Regions from separate parts of the Streptomyces sp. S07_1.15 genome, predicted to be linked through region 4. Evidence: riboswitches for the same ligand, from Rfam matches in the RefSeq annotation. Region 4 holds a riboswitch; each other region holds the start of a gene.
The links. Region 4 has a riboswitch for cobalamin ahead of LIX60_RS10005 (ribonucleoside-diphosphate reductase subunit alpha). Riboswitches for the same ligand answer to the same signal wherever they lie in the genome.

Region 1: another riboswitch for cobalamin. It lies ahead of LIX60_RS00590 (energy-coupling factor ABC transporter permease); the one in region 4 lies ahead of LIX60_RS10005 (ribonucleoside-diphosphate reductase subunit alpha).
Region 2: another riboswitch for cobalamin. It lies ahead of cbiE (precorrin-6y C5,15-methyltransferase (decarboxylating) subunit CbiE); the one in region 4 lies ahead of LIX60_RS10005 (ribonucleoside-diphosphate reductase subunit alpha).
Region 3: another riboswitch for cobalamin. It lies ahead of LIX60_RS25855 (cobalamin biosynthesis protein); the one in region 4 lies ahead of LIX60_RS10005 (ribonucleoside-diphosphate reductase subunit alpha).

The regions. Positions count from the first base shown of each region.
Region 1 covers NZ_JAJBZK010000001.1:127,268-131,107, reverse strand. Annotated here, with positions in the region: gene LIX60_RS00605 (hypothetical protein) at 1-1,247, shown strand, start outside; gene LIX60_RS00600 (SH3 domain-containing protein) at 1,373-1,786, shown strand; gene LIX60_RS00595 (hypothetical protein) at 1,930-2,130, opposite strand; cobalamin riboswitch at 2,362-2,554, shown strand; gene LIX60_RS00590 (energy-coupling factor ABC transporter permease) at 2,583-3,290, shown strand; gene LIX60_RS00585 (energy-coupling factor ABC transporter substrate-binding protein) at 3,287-3,817, shown strand; gene cbiQ (cobalt ECF transporter T component CbiQ) at 3,824-3,840, shown strand, end outside.
Region 2 covers NZ_JAJBZK010000001.1:714,558-718,397, forward strand. Annotated here, with positions in the region: gene cobM (precorrin-4 C(11)-methyltransferase) at 1-355, opposite strand, end outside; gene cbiE (precorrin-6y C5,15-methyltransferase (decarboxylating) subunit CbiE) at 449-1,822, opposite strand; cobalamin riboswitch at 1,878-2,004, opposite strand; gene LIX60_RS03060 (ATP-binding protein) at 2,495-3,840, shown strand, end outside.
Region 3 covers NZ_JAJBZK010000001.1:6,027,030-6,030,869, forward strand. Annotated here, with positions in the region: gene LIX60_RS25850 (cobyric acid synthase) at 1-1,039, opposite strand, end outside; gene LIX60_RS25855 (cobalamin biosynthesis protein) at 1,036-2,136, opposite strand; cobalamin riboswitch at 2,329-2,456, opposite strand; gene LIX60_RS25860 (hypothetical protein) at 2,833-3,078, opposite strand; gene LIX60_RS25865 (inorganic phosphate transporter) at 3,104-3,840, opposite strand, start outside.
Region 4 covers NZ_JAJBZK010000001.1:2,371,746-2,375,585, forward strand. Annotated here, with positions in the region: gene LIX60_RS09995 (carbon starvation CstA family protein) at 1-783, shown strand, start outside; gene LIX60_RS10000 (YbdD/YjiX family protein) at 780-980, shown strand; cobalamin riboswitch at 1,274-1,406, shown strand; gene LIX60_RS10005 (ribonucleoside-diphosphate reductase subunit alpha) at 1,549-3,840, shown strand, end outside.

The DNA of each region.
Region 1 (3,840 bases), 2.2 Mb from region 4:
TCCTGTACGTCGAGTGGCCGCCGCTCTACGCGCACTGGATGCCGCACGCGGGCCCCGGCACGGTCGCGGCACCCGCCGTGGCGGCCGCCGTCGTCGCCTACGGCCCGGTGCTCGCCCGCCGGCTGCCCTGGCGCCGGCTGCTGCTCCTGACCTGGGCGGCCTCGCTGGCCTGGACGCTGTCGCTGGCGCTGATCGACGGCTGGCGGCGCGGTGTCGCCGGCCGGCTCACCGCCAAGCACGAGTACCTGCTCGCCGTCGACCGCATCGCCGCCGACCCGGCCGCGGCCGTGCGCACCTTCACCGACCACATCCTGCTCACCTCGCCCGACTACTGGCCCGCCCATGTGGCGGGCCATCCGCCGGGCGCCGTGCTCACCTTCGTCGGCCTCGACCGCATCGGGCTCGGCGGTGGCGCCTGGGCCGCCGTGTGGGTGCTGATCGCGGGCAGCTCGGCCGCCGCGGCCGTCCTGGTGACGCTGCGTGCCGTGGCGGGGGAGCGGTGGGCGCGCCGGGCCGCGCCGTTCGCCGTGCTCGCCCCGGCGGCGGTCTGGGCGGGTGTCTCCGCGGACGCCTACTTCTCGGCCGTCGCCGCCTGGGGGATCGCCCTGCTCGCCCTGGCGTGCCGTCCGGCGGCGCGCCGTCCTGCGGCGACCGCGCTGGCCGCAGGGCTGCTGCTCGGCCTCACCGTCCATCTCTCGTACGGGCTGGTGCTGATGGTGATCCCTGCGGCCGCCGTCCTGCTGCACGGCCGGACCGTGCGCCCGCTGCTCCCCGCACTCGCCGGGGTGGCCGCGGTCACCGCCGCGTTCACCGCGGCCGGCTTCTGGTGGTACGAGGGCTACGACCTGCTGGTCACCCGCTACTACCAGGGAGTGGCCCGGATCCGCCCGTACAGCTACTGGTTCTTCGGCAACCTCGCCAACGCGGTCGTCATCGCCGGGGCCGCCTCCGTCGCCGGGCTGCGCCGCGCCCTGGCCGCCACCGCCGAGACGGCCCGCCGGCTGCGGTCGGGGCGCTCGCTGGACGCCTGCGGTGTCGTGCTCCTGGCCCTGGCGGGCCTCTGCATGATCGCGGCGGCCGACCTCTCCGGGATGAGCAAGGCCGAGACGGAACGGATCTGGCTGCCCTTCGCCCTCTGGCTCCTCCCGGCCGCCGCTCTCCTCCCGGCCCGCCACCACCGCCGCTGGCTGGTGCTCCAGGCGGCGACAGCGCTCTTTCTCAACCACGTTCTGCTTACGGGTTGGTGACGAGACGTCGCCCGGGTGTTGACCGGTATCGCCCCCGAGGGGGACCTTGCCGCCTTTTTGGTTTCATGCCCGGTGCGAACGGAAAGCGACGCCTTGTCACATTCCTGGCAGAACAGGAGTTGCCCATGTTCCACACGCTCAGGTCCCGCTCCGCGGGACTCGCGGCCGGTGCCGCCGCCTCGGCCCTTCTGGTCGGCGGTTCGCTGCTCGGCGCGACATCCGTCCAGGCCGACTCGCAGAACCATCCGCACAAGCCGTACGGGGTCGTCAAGGCCGGGACGCTCAACGAGCGGCAGTACCCCAGCACCGACTCCTCGGTGGTGGGCCAGCTCCACCGGCACGACCGGATCGGCATCAAGTGCAAGGTGCGCGCCCAGCTGATCCACGGCGACCCCATCTGGTACCACCTGCGGCACAAGGAAGCCTGGGTGAGCGGGAAGTACGTGCACGTTCACGGTTATGTGAAGTGGTGCAAGGACGTCGACCGTCACCACCACCCGCTGACCAACAGCAGGAAGGCCCGTATGGCGAAGGGGTGACCCCACCTCTTCACACCCGGGTGTGAGAAAGGGCCCGGTCCCGGCGGAGGCAGTCCGCCGGGACCGGGCCCGCCGCCGTTCCGCCGGCCGCCGCGGTGCCGCCCAGTGCCGCCCGGGGCGGTCCGCCGCAGGGTCCGCGGCCGTCAGCCGAGGCTCTCCGGCCGCTCTCCCTTCGGCCCGAGGCCGCGCGTGGTCCGCGGGCCCCGGCTGCGCATGGACGGGTCCTTCTGGAGGGTCTTGTCCGCCGCCTTGGTGGCCTGCTGGTCGGATACTCCGCTGTCCTCGGCCTCCTTGCGCAGCTTCGCCCGTTTCCGGTCGTACTTCTTGCTGCCGGGCTCCGGCATGGCCGTCACCTCCTCGGTAATGCGGGCAGGGCCCGCCGACGCCGGACGGGTATCCGGGGTAAAAGGCGTGAAACGGTATGAACCACTCCGGCAGTCGCCCTTCGAAGGGCGCCGGCTCACCCGCTGCCCCGGCGCCCCGCCCGCGGAGCCGGGTGGCGCCGTGCTCCCGTGCGCCGTCCGGTGTGGGATGTACCGCAGGGTGACCGGCTTGTCCTCCTCGCGCGCGGCGCACTACTGTCACAGGGCCTTGGTGCACGGGAAACCGGTGAAGAACCGGTGCGGCCCTCGCCACTGTGATCGGGAAGTCCGGTTCCACCCTCTGGGAGCCACTGGGATGCCGCGGAGCGCCGCGGCACCCGGGAAGGCGGAGTCCGGGCGGCATGACCCGTAAGCCAGGAGACCGGCCAGGGCGCGTCGTCCATCCACGAGGTGCTGGAGAGGTCCGCTTTCCCATGCATATAGCCGAGGGCTACCTGCCCCCCTGGCACGCGGTCGCCTGGAGCGCCGCCGCCGCCCCCTTCGTCCTCCACGGCGTACGGTCGCTGAGCCGCGAGGTGAGGAAGAATCCGGAGAACACCCTGCTGCTCGGTGCCTCCGGTGCCTTCACCTTCGTCCTGTCCGCGCTGAAGATCCCCTCCGTGACGGGCAGTTGCTCGCACCCCACCGGCACCGGGCTCGGTGCCATCCTGTTCCGGCCGCCGGTCATGGCGGTGCTCGGCACCATCACCCTGCTCTTCCAGGCCCTGCTGCTGGCGCACGGCGGGCTCACCACCCTGGGCGCCAACGTCTTCTCCATGGCCGTGGTGGGCCCGTGGGCCGGGTACGCCGCCTACCGGCTGGTGAGGGGACTCGGCGCGCCGCTCGCCGCCGCCGTGTTCGCCGGTGCCTTCACCGCCGATCTGAGCACCTACTGCGTCACCAGCGTCCAGCTCGCCCTGGCGTTCCCGGACCCGGCCACCGGACTGCCCGGCGCCCTGGCCAAGTTCGGCTCCGTCTTCGCCGTCACCCAGATCCCCCTCGCCGTCAGCGAGGGCATCCTCACCGTGCTGGTGATCCGGCTGCTGGGCCAGGCCGACGGGACCGCCCTGGCCCGGCTCGGTGTGCGGACGGCCCCCGGCGGCCGCCGGCCGGAGCGGTCCGAGGAGGCGGTGACCCGATGAGCCGGAACACCCGGACCAACCTGCTGCTGCTGGCCGTTGTCGCCGTCCTGGCCGCCCTCCCGCTCGTCCTGGGACTCGGCGACGGCATGGAGGAGCCCTTCACCGGCAGTGACGCGCAGGCCGAGACGGCGGTCGAGGAACTCCGGCCGGGCTACGAACCCTGGTTCGCCCCGCTCTACGAACCCCCGTCGGCGGAAGTGGAGTCGGCGCTCTTCGCCCTCCAGGCCGCGATCGGCGCCGGGGTGCTGGCTTACTGCCTCGGGCTGCGCCGGGGACGCCGGCAGGGGGAGGCGCGGGCCGCCGGCGAAGCGGCGGGAACGGCCGGTCCCGGTACCGCCGCGGCGGGCACGGCCCGGACGGCGGGTACCGGGAAACCGGGGGGCGGCGCGCGCCCTGACGCGGGGGCGGCCGCGGAGGCGCCACCGGCCGGCGGGGACCCGGGCGGTGCCGGGAACGCCCCGGCGCCCGCGTCCGGCGAACGGGGCGGCGGGGGGCCGTCCGGTCCCGGCGGCCGCCCGGCCGCGTAGCCCCGCGTGCTGCCCATCGACGC
Region 2 (3,840 bases), 1.7 Mb from region 4:
CCGCGGCCGCCGCGGCGAACGCCGGTACGCCGGGGACCACCTCGTACGGCACGCCGGCCGCGTCCAGCCGCCGCATCTGCTCCGCGACCGCGCTGAACACCGAGGGGTCCCCGGAGTGCAGCCGGGCCACGTCGTGGCCCGCGCGGTGCGCGTCCGCCAGCTCCGCCGTGATCTGGTCCAGGTTCAGCCGCGCCGTGTCCACGAGCCGCGCGTCCGGCCGGCACGCGGCGAGCAGTTCGCGCGGCACCAGGCTGCCCGCGTACAGGCAGACGGCGCACGACTCCAGCAGCCGCTGCCCGCGCACGGTGATCAGGTCGGCGGCGCCGGGACCGGCACCGATGAAGTACACCGTCATCGTTCTCTCCTCGGTCCGGCCTCCCGGCCGGCATGCGCTCCGCGGACGCCGGCCCCGCCGGTGGCCGCCCTGCTGATGTCCGGTCCGCCCGCGTCACTCCGCCGGCGCCCGCTGTTCCTCCGGCCGCTGTTCCTCCGGCGCCCACTCTCCCGGCGTCCGCTCCCCCGGCTTGGTCACCGCCCACTGCGTGACCGGCATCGCCTGCCGCCAGCCGGTGAACCCGCCGACCGGTACGGCGCTGGAGACGGCGATCCGTACCAGCTCCCCGCCGTGCCGGCGGTACCACTCCGCCAGCAGTGCCTCGGACTCCAGCGTCACCGTGTTGGCGACCAGCCGTCCTCCGCCGGGCAGCGCCGCCCAGCACGCCTCCAGCAGTCCGGGGGCGGTGAGCCCGCCGCCGACGAACACCGCGTCGGGCGGCCCGAGTCCGGGACCCCGCCCGTCCGCGGGCCGTCCGTCCGCGGGCCCGTCCGCGAGTCCGTCCAGGGCCTCCGGGGCGGCCCCGGTGACCACCCGCAGCGCGGGCACCCCGAGCCGCTCCGCGTTCCGCCGGATGCGCGCGGCCCGTACGGGGTCGCGCTCCACGCTCACCGCGCGGCAGCCGCGTCCGGCGCGCATCCACTCGACCGCGATGCTGCCGGAGCCGCCGCCGATGTCCCACAGCAGTTCGCCCGGTGCCGGGGCGAGCGCGGCCAGCGTGGCCGCCCGCACACGGCGCTTGGTGAGCTGCCCGTCGTGCTCGTACGCCTCGTCCGGGAGCCCCGGGACCGCGGACAGCCGGTGGCCGTCCGGCTCGGGCCGGCACTCGACGGCGACGACGTTCAGGGGATCGCCCGGCGGATGCGGCCAGCCGGCGGCGGTGCCCTCGAACCGGCGTTCCCGCGCGCCGCCGCCCAGCTGTTCGAGCACCGTCATCCGGCTCGGTCCGTAGCCGCGGTCGCACAGCAGTGCCGCCACCTCGCCCGGGGTTCCGGCGCCCGCGCTCAGGACGAGGAGCCGTCGGCGCGCGTGCAGGGCGGCGGCCAGGGCCGCGGCGGGCCGGCCCACCAGGCTGACCACCTCGGTGTCCTCCACCGCCCAGCCCAGCCGGGCACAGGCGTACGACGCCGAGGAGGCGTGGGGCAGCACCCGCAGCCGCTCCGCGCCGACGGCCGCGGCCAGGGTCCGCCCGATGCCGTGGAACATCGGGTCGCCGCTGGCCAGGACGGCCACCCGCCGTCCGGCGTGCTCGGCGAGCAGCCGGGGCACGGCGGGGCGCAGCGGTGACGGCCAGGGCACCCGTTCCGCCGTGCAGCCGGGCGGCAGCAGGGCGAGCTGGCGGGGGCCGCCGATGACGGTCCCGGCACGGTGCAGCGCCTCCCGGGCGTCCCGCCCGAGCCCGTCCCAGCCGTCGGCGCCGATGCCGACCACGGTGACGGTGTCCGGCATGCGGCCCGCGCCGGGGCACGGCACGTCGTCGTCGCTCATCACGAACCTCTTCCTGGGGTGTCCTCGCCCCGGGTGCGGCGGATCGGCGACGGGCCAGTCTCCTGGCTGCCGGATCGGCGCTCGCCCCGGCCTTCCGGCCCGCGGGGGGCCGTGGCTCGGATGGGGTCCGCTCCCCGGTCACAGTGGCGGGACCGCGCCGGATTCGCACCGGCTTCCTGGTTCCCGTCGCCTCGTTGGGCAGCATCCTCCCGCATCGGTGCGGGCAGGTGTGCGACGGCCTCCGTTCTTCTGTACGACACCCGCTCTGAGCTGCGATATGACGAAATGCATGGCTCATACATGGGTCTATGCTCCGTCCCGTGGACCCGAGACTCCCGCCGTTCCGGCCTCCCCTCCCCCGCCCGTTTCCCGGCCACGGGCGCCCGCGCCGGCCCGGCCCGGCCTGCCCGGCGTACCCCTCGAATCGATGTGCCCGGTGCCGTACCGCGCACAACGGGCCCGCGGCGGCGGCAGCGGCCGGTAGAAAGAGGGCCGCGGAGCGCCGCCCGGCGGCTCCGGGCCCCGCCGTCCGCGGCACGGCGGCGCCCGGACGCCAGGACGGCCGGGCGGCCGGACGAGTCGGCCGCCGCCCGGCGGCAGACCTCATACCGGGGGCCTCGCCCCGTGTGCGGGCCTCCGTCATCCGCCGTCCGTCCCTTCCCAAGGTGTGCCATGGTTCGACCCTCGATCGCTTCCTCCACGTTCCGCCGCCGCTTCGTCCGCCCGGCCGCGATGCTCCTGGCCGCCGTAGCGGTCACGGACCCGTGGGCGCTGGGCGGGGTGGGCGCCGGCTGGGCCGTGGCCTGCCACGTCCTCACCGCGGCCCTGCTGGTCGGTCTCTTCGAGCGGCTGCAGAGCGCGCTCCGCGCCTGTGAGCGCGAGACGCTGGCCGCGCGGGAGGAGGCCGCACGGCACGACACCGAGTGGCGTGAGTTCTGCACCCACCAGGACGCCCGGCGGGAGGAAACGGTCCGGCATCTCGCCGATGTCCGGCTCCCCGCCGCCCTGGCGGGCGAACCGGTGCCGGTCCCGCAGCCCCCGGAGAGCCACCCGGGCACGGCCCGGGAGTACGAGCGGGTGCTGGCGGCCGCCGGCGCCGCCGTGCGGACCGTCCGCGAGCGGGAGGAGTCACTGCGCCTGGTCGTCGTGGCCCTCGCCCGCCGGGTGCAGGCGTCCTCGCACCGCATCCAGGAGGAGATGGCCGCCCTGGAGGCCCGCCACTCCGCCCACCCCGACGTCCTGGAGGCGAGCATGCGCGGCGACCACGCCGCCGCGCAGCAGGCCCGGATCGCGCAGAGTCTCGCGGTGCTGTGCGGCGAGTGGCCGGGGCAGCAGTGGCAGAAGCCGCACGCGCTGGTGGACGTGGTCCGCGCGGGGGCCTCCCGGATCGTGTCGTACCAGCGCGTCAAGGTCTGCGGCGACCAGGACATCGCGGCGGTGGCGACCGTCGTGGAGCCCCTGGTGCACGTCGTGGCGGAGCTCCTCGCCAACGCCACCCAGTGCGCGCCGCCGACCACCCACGTCGAGGTGACCGTCCGCACCGTGACCCGGGGCGCCGTCATCGAGATCGACGACGCCGGTCTCGGCATGGACGAGTACGCCCTCGAACAGGCGCGGGAGATCGCCGCCGGGCGCCGGCTGCTGGGCTTCGCCGACCTCGGCGAGATCCCGCAGACGGGGCTCGCGGTCGTCGGCCGGTACGCCGAGCGGCACCGGCTCAAGGTCGACCTGCTGCCCTCCCCGTACGGCGGGGTCCGCGCGGTGGTCCTGGTGCCGGGCACCCTGCTGCAGACCCTGGAGCCGCCCGCCGTGCCCGCCTCCCGGCGCCCCTCGGCCGGCGAGACCGCGTACGCCGGGGGCGGCACCGTGCCGGCCGGCGCGACGGCCGTCACCGGCACCGTCCCCGTACCGCCGTCCGCCGCCACAGGCGGTCCGGGACTGCCGCAGCGGCGCTCCAGCCGCCACCGCGCCGCCGTCCCGCCCCTCTCCGAGCTGACCGGTACCGGGAAGCTGCCCCC
Region 3 (3,840 bases), 3.7 Mb from region 4:
GTTCACGCAGCCAGGCCAGCGCGCGCACGGTGCCGCGGGTGCCCGGGAGGACGACGAGATCGGCGTCGGCCAGCTCCTCCGGCCGGTCGGCGAAGCGCACCAGGACGCCGGGTTCGGCGGCCAGCGCGTCGACGTCCGTGAAGTTGGACATCAGGGGCACGGCCGCCACGGCGATCCGCAGCACCTCCTCGCCGCACGGAGGTCCGGCGGCGGACTCGCGGACCGCGCCGCGCAGCGAGAGCCGCAGCCCGTCCTCCTCGTCGATGCCCAGGCCGTGCGCGTACGGCAGGACGCCCAGCACCTGCCGCCCCGTCAGCCCGCGCAGCATGTCCAACCCCGGCTCCAGCAGGGACGCGTCGCCGCGGAACTTGTTCACCACATAGCCCGCGACCAGCGCCTGGTCGGCGCGGCTCAGCAGGGCCGTGGTGCCGAAGAAGGACGCGAACACCCCGCCGCGGTCGATGTCGCCGACCACCACGGCTGGCAGTCCGGCCGCCCGGGCCAGCCCCATGTTGACGATGTCGTGCCGGCGCAGATTGATCTCCGCCGGGCTGCCCGCGCCCTCGCAGATCACCGCGTCGTACCGGGCGCGCAGCCGCTCGTAGCAGTCGAGGACGACGGGGAGCAGCGCCTCCCGGCGGTTCGCGCTCGGGGCGCCCCCGGTCCCCGGGCCGGCCGCGAAGTAGCCCCGGGCGCTCAGCTCACCGGCCGGTTTGCCGAGCACCACGACCTGGCTGCTGCGGTCGCCGCCGGGCTTGAGCAGTACCGGGTTCATCAGCGCCGACGGCTCCACCCGCGCCGCCTGCGCCTGCATGGCCTGCGCGCGGCCGATCTCGGCCCCCTCGGGTGTCACAAAGGAGTTCAGCGACATGTTCTGCGCCTTGAACGGGGCCACGGAGACGCCCTTGCGGGCCAGCCACCGGCAGATACCGGCGGTGACGACGCTCTTGCCCGCGTCGGAGGTGGTCCCCGCGACCAGCAGGCCGCCGCCGGTCCGGTGGCTGCCGGTCCGGGTGCTGCCGCCGTCGGTGCCGGTCATCCCCGCCCCTCTCCGGCGGCCCGCCGCCGCCCGCTCACCGGACGCGCGCCCCGCGGGCCGGCGGGCGGCCGGGGGACAGCCGTCGCGCCACCCCGGAGCGCCCCGTACGCCAGCCGTCCGCCGGCGCACACCACCAGCGCCAGCGCGCCGACCCGGTGCGAGAGCCGCACCGCACGCTCGATGTCGCGCGGCTCCACCGGGCGGTTGCCGGCCCCCAGCACGGGCCGGTGTTCGACCCGGCCGCCGTACGCCAGCGTGCCGCCCAGCCGTACGCCGAGGGCCCCCGCGAACGCCGCCTCCACCGGGCCGGCGTTGGGGCTCGGGTGGCGCCGGGCGTCGGAGCGGAGCACCCGCAGGGCGCCCCGCGGGTCCGGGCCGGCGAGCACGGCCAGCGCGGCGGTGAGCCGGGACCCGGGGAAGCCCGCCACATCGTCCAGCCGGGCCGGGGCCCAGCCGAACCGGCGCAGCCGCGGCGACTTGTGGCCGGCCATCGCGTCGAGGGTGTTGACCGCGCGGAAGCCGGCCAGGCCGGGCACCCCGGCGGCGGCACCCCACACCAGCGCCCCGACGACCGCGTCGGAGGTGTTCTCCGCGACGGACTCCACGACCGCGCGGGCGATCTGCTGTGCGTCCAGCGACTGCGGGTCCCGCCCACAGAGGCCCGGCAGCCGTTCGCGCGCCCGTGCCAGGTCACCGGCCTCCAGCGCGGCGCCGACGGCCCGCGCCTCACGGCCGAGCGACGTGCCGCCCAGCACGGCCCAGGTGACGGCGGCGGTCAGCGCCCCGGAGGCGGCGGGGGAGCGGCGTACGGCGCGGGAGACCCCGGCGGCCGCGGCCACCGTGCCGCCGGCGCACAGGGCGGTGTACAGCGCCCCGGCACCCCGGTGATCGCGCCACAGCAGCCGCTCGGCGGCCGTTGCGGCCCGCCCGAACGCGGCGACGGGGTGGCCGCGCCGGGGATCGGCCAGAAGGAGGTCGGCGAGGAAGCCGAGCGCCGTACCGGCGACGAGGACGGCGTCCGTGGAGTGCGGAGGAGCGGGCGCCGGGGGCGCGGGTGTCCGGGGCGCGGGGGCCCCGGCGGCGTCTTCGGAACGCATCGGCTCAGACCGCCGTCACGCCTCGGAGGGGGGACGGGGGCGGCGGGGCCGCCGGGAGCGGAGGGAGGGGCGCCCGCCCGCGGGCCGTCCGGCCACGGGGCGTTCGACGGCAGGGCGTACTGCGGCGGCAGCCGGGCATCGCGTGTGTCCTCACTCAGGGTCCGCGCCCTGGTTCGACGTGACCGGCGGTGAGAGTCTCCTGGCTCCCGGATCGGCGCGGGCCCCGGTCTTCCCGCCCGTCGGAACGGGCCGTGACGTGGGTGGGGTGCGCTCCCCGGTGACAGTGGCGGGACCGCGCCGGATTCGCACCGGCTTCCTCTCCTGCCGCCGTTTGGCCCCGGCAGTCCACCACGCCCGGGAACGCCCGTCAACTCGCCCTTGACCTGCGGGGGATCAGTGTGCGGAGTGCCACACCGGGGCGTGCGCGGTGCGTACGCCGCCCGGTGCCGGGTCGGGAGGGGCGCACGGGACGGGAGAGCCGGGTGGAGAGGGATGGCAGGGCGCCGGGGCGGCCGCGGACGGGCGCGGCGGCCGCGGACGGGCAGGGCGGGGGACGGGCGGGCGGAAGGGGCGCGGGCGACGCGGAGGGCCCGCCGCCCCGGCAGCACGCGTCACGCGCTGTCCGGGCGGCGGGCCCGGGTGCCGCTGTACCGCCGGCCCGTTCGACGCGGGCGGTGCGGGTGGTGCGGGAGACCGTCAGGCGACGATCAGATAGATCCCGTACGCCACGACCGCCGCGGAGACCGCGAAGCAGACCGTGGCGAGGGTGCGTGCCAGGGCGGTCGGCGCCTCGGTGACCGTGGCGCCCTCCGCGCCGTCCGCCTGCGGGTGCCGCCGGGCGGAGGTGCCGACGATACCCAGGGTGAAGACGCCGACGATGGCGACGGTCGCCACGAGGCTGACCACGGAGACCTGGCCGAGTGCTGCCCAGTCGATGTTCATGGGGTTCTTCCTTCTACCTGAGCCGTCAGACGACGGTGGCCTTGGACGCCGGGGACTCGGACGCCGGGGACGCGGAGCGCGGGGAACCGGCCTCGCCGTCGTGGGCGGCCGCCTCCAGCACGGAGTCGGTGGGCGGCGGGGAGAGGGAGGCGACGACGTCGGCGACGATGTCCTCGTGCTCCGGATCGGCGTCCGGGCCGGGGACGTCGTTCACATTGCTGTGGTCGACCTTCTCCTGGCGCGACTTCACCCAGATCCAGGCGCTGCCCGCGAGAGCCATGACGGCGACCGCGGTGACGCCCCAGGTGCCGCGCCCGGCCAGCAGGGCGGCCAGTCCGGCGACGAGGCCGGCGGCCGGCAGGGTCAGGCCCCAGGCGACGAACATGCGGGTCGCGGTCGACCAGCGCACCACGCCGCCCTTGCGGCCCAGGCCGGAGCCCATGATCGCGCCGGAGGACACCTGCGTGGTGGAGAGGCCGAAGCCCAGGTGGGAGGAGGCGAGGATGACGGTCGCCGCGCCGGTCTGGGCGGAGAAGCCCTGCGGCGGCTGGATGTCGGTGAGGCCCCGGCCCATGGTGCGGATGATCCGCCAGCCGCCGAGGTACGTGCCGAGGGCGATGGCGACACCGGCCGAGGTGATGACCCAGAACGGCGGACCGGCGTCGGGCGCGAGCACACCGCCGGTGATGAGCGCGAGGGTCATCACACCCATGGTCTTCTGGGCGTCGTTGGTGCCGTGGGCGAGGGAGACCAGGGCGGCCG
Region 4 (3,840 bases):
GGGATGAAGGCCTTCTGGTACCACTTCGCCATCATGTTCGAGGCGCTGTTCATCCTCACCACGGTGGACGCCGGTACCCGCGTCGGCCGGTTCATGCTCCAGGACATGCTCGGCAACGTCTACAAGCCCTTCCGGGACGTCAGCTGGAAGCCGGGGGCCTGGATCGCGAGCGCGGTCGTCGTCGGCCTCTGGGGCTACTTCCTCTGGGTCGGCGTCCACGACCCGCTGGGCGGCATCTACCAGCTCTTCCCGCTGTTCGGTATCGCCAACCAGCTGCTGGCGGCCGTCGCGCTGGCCGTCGCCACCACGCTGCTCGTCAAGTCCGGACGGCTCAAGTGGGCCTGGGTCACCGGTGTCCCGCTGGCCTGGGACGTGGTGGTGACCTTCACGGCGAGCTGGCAGAAGATCTTCTCGGGTGACCCGAAGATCGGCTTCTTCACACAGCGCTCCATCTACCAGGAGGCCATCGAGGACGGCAAGGTGCTGCCGCCCGCCAAGGACATGGGCGACATGCACACCGTCGTCACCAACGCGACGGTGGACGGCGTCCTCTCCGTCCTCTTCCTCCTGCTGGTCATCGTGGTACTCGTCGACGCCGGGCGGGTATGCGTCAAGGCGATCCGCAATCCCGCGCAGGCCAAGCTGGAGGAGGTGCCCTACGTGGAGTCGAAGCTCGTGGCCCCGGCCGCTCTGTGGCCCACCAAGGAGGAGAAGGCCGAACTCGTCGCGGCCGGCGCCGGCACGGACGGCAAGGAGAGCACCGGCACGGGGAGTTCCTCGTGAGCTCCGCGCTCAGGGAGAAGGCCGCCAGGATCCGCTTCCTCTGGCGGGAGGCGACCGGGGAGGCCACCTACGACCGGTACGTCGCCCACGCACGGAAGTGCGATCCGGACGCGGAGGTGCTGAGCCGCCGCGAGTTCGAGAAGCAGCGCGTGGACGGCCGTGAGGCCGACCCCCGCGAGGGCTTCCGCTGCTGCTGACGCCCACGCCACCGCTCCGGCGGAACCGCCCGAACGACCCGATGGCCCCGGCCCCGCGCCGGGGCCATCGGCGTGCCCGGGGGGCGCGCCGGGGTGCGCCCCCCGGGCCGCCGGGCGCACGCCACTCCGGTGCGCGGAGGATTTTTCCGGGATCCCGAACGGGAACACCCGCCCTTCCCGGCGGCCCGGTTCCCGCTCCCCGCGCACTCCGGGGGCGGCCCCGGACGTGTTCCCCTGCAAAGCGCCCCCGTGCGCCGGGATACACAACATCTAGTGCCGCTCGCGGAAAGCGACACAAGATGTATGCTCATGCTCGCTGACGCGCCAGGGGAATCCGGTGCGAATCCTGAACTGTCCCGCAACGGTGTGAAGGCGGCTTTCGCCTGCCTTCGAGTCCGAGCGCCTGCCGTCGGCCACGTCCGGCTCGACCGAGCCGGCGTCGATTCCGTCCGGGCTCCGGGGATTGGGCCGGTGGACGTCGCGCGGTCTTCCGCCCCTCCGGGCGGACGGGGGCCGCACGCGCCCCGCGCTCCGCCCCGCGGCCCCGCCGAGCGAGGGAGAGTTCTCCGTGACCATCGCGCCCGCCGATCCCGCATCAGCCGACAGCGGCGGCACAGCGACCGCCGGCCGGGACGCCCCCGGTACCGCGCTGCTGCGCCTCCTCACCGGGCTGACGGCCGATCTGCCCGCCGCCGACCCGGGCCGGGTGGCCGCCGCCGCGCTGCGCGGCCGCGAACCCGGCGCGGACGAGGCCGCGTTGCGCGAGCTGGCGACGGAGGCCGCGGCCGGGCTGATCTCCGAGGACCCGGTGTACTCGCGGCTGGCGGCCCGACTCCTCAGCCGTGCCATCGCGGACGAGGCGGCCGGCCAGGGCGCGGTCTCCTTCCCGGACTCGATCGCGGCCGGCCACCGGGAGGGCCTGATCGCCGACCGCACCGCCGCCTTCGTCCGCGAGCACGCGGCACGGCTGGACACCCTGGTGGAGACGTCGCTCGCCGACGGCGCCGACGACCGCTTCGGCTACTTCGGGCTGCGGACCCTGTACAGCCGCTACCTGCTGCGGCATCCGGTGAGCCGTCAGGTCGTCGAGACCCCGCAGCACTTCCTGCTCCGGGTGGCCTGCGGGCTGGCCGCAGACGACTCGCGCGCGGCCGTGGACGAGGTCGCCTCGCTCTACCGGCTGATGAGCCGGCTGCACTATCTCCCCAGCTCCCCCACCCTCTTCAACTCCGGCACCCGGCACCCGCAGATGTCCTCCTGCTATCTGCTGGACTCCCCGCTCGACGAACTGGACTCCCTCTACGAGCGCTACCACCAGGTCGCCCGGCTCTCCAAGCACGCGGGCGGCATCGGCCTGCCGTTCAGCCGGATCCGCTCCCGGGGCGCCCTGATCCGCGGCACCAACGGCCACTCCGGCGGGATCGTCCCGTTCCTGCGCACGCTCGACTCCTCCGTCGCCGCCGTCAACCAGGGCGGCCGGCGGAAGGGCGCGGCCTGCGTCTACCTGGAGCCCTGGCACGCCGACATCGAGGAGTTCCTGGAGCTGCGGGACAACACCGGCGAGGAGGCCCGCCGCACGCACCACCTCAATCTGGCCAACTGGATCCCGGACGAGTTCATGCGCCGGGTCGAGGCCGACGCCGAGTGGTCGCTCTTCTCCCCCTCCGACGTGCCCGCGCTGCCGGACCTGTGGGGCGCCGAGTTCGACGCGGCGTACCGCCGGGCCGAGGAGGCCGGGCTCGCCGTCCGGCGGCTGCCCGCGCGGCAGTTGTACGCCCGGATGATGCGCACGCTCGCGCAGACCGGCAACGGCTGGATGACGTTCAAGGACGCCGCCAACCGGACCGCGAACCAGACCGCCGAGCCCGGCAAGGTCGTCCACTCCTCGAATCTCTGCACCGAGATCCTGGAGGTCACCGACGACGGGGAGACCGCCGTCTGCAATCTCGGGTCGGTCAACCTCGCGGCCCATGTCGCGGCGGACGCCGGTCCCGGTGAGGCCGCGGTGGCGGAGGCGATGGACTGGGAGCGGCTGGACGCCACCGTCCGCACCGCCGTCGCCTTCCTCGACCGGGTCGTGGACATCAACTTCTACCCCACCCCGCAGGCCGCCGCCTCCAACCGGCGCTGGCGCCCGGTCGGACTCGGGGTAATGGGGCTGCAGGACGTCTTCTTCCGGCTGCGGCTGCCGTTCGACTCCCCCGCGGCGGCCCGGCTCTCCACCGAGATCTCCGAGCGGATCATGCTCGCGGCCTACGAGGCCTCCTGCGCTCTCGCCGGGCGGCACGGCCCGCACCCGGCCTGGTCCTCCACCCGCGCCTCGCGCGGCGTGCTCCACCCCGACCACTACGGCGTCCGGCCCCGGTGGCCGGAGCGGTGGGAGGCGCTGCGGGCCCGGATCGCCGCCACGGGGCTGCGCAACTCCCTGCTGCTCGCCATCGCCCCGACCGCGACGATCGCCTCCATCGCCGGGGTGTACGAATGCGTCGAGCCGCAGGTGTCGAACCTCTTCAAGCGCGAGACCCTCTCGGGTGAGTTCCTGCAGGTCAACACCTACCTGGTGGCGGAGCTCAAGGAGCTCGGCCACTGGAACGCGCGGACCCGCGAGGCGCTCCGCGACGGCAACGGCTCCGTCCAGGCGCTGGACCGGCTCCCGGCCGGGCTGCGGGACCGCTACCGCACCGCCTGGGAACTGCCGCAGCGGGCGCTGATCGACATGGCCGCGGCCCGCACGCCGTATCTGGACCAGAGCCAGTCGCTCAATCTCTTCATGGCCTCGCCGACCATCGACAAGCTCAGCTCGATGTACGCCTACGCCTGGAAGAAGGGCCTCAAGACCACCTACTACCTGCGGTCGCGC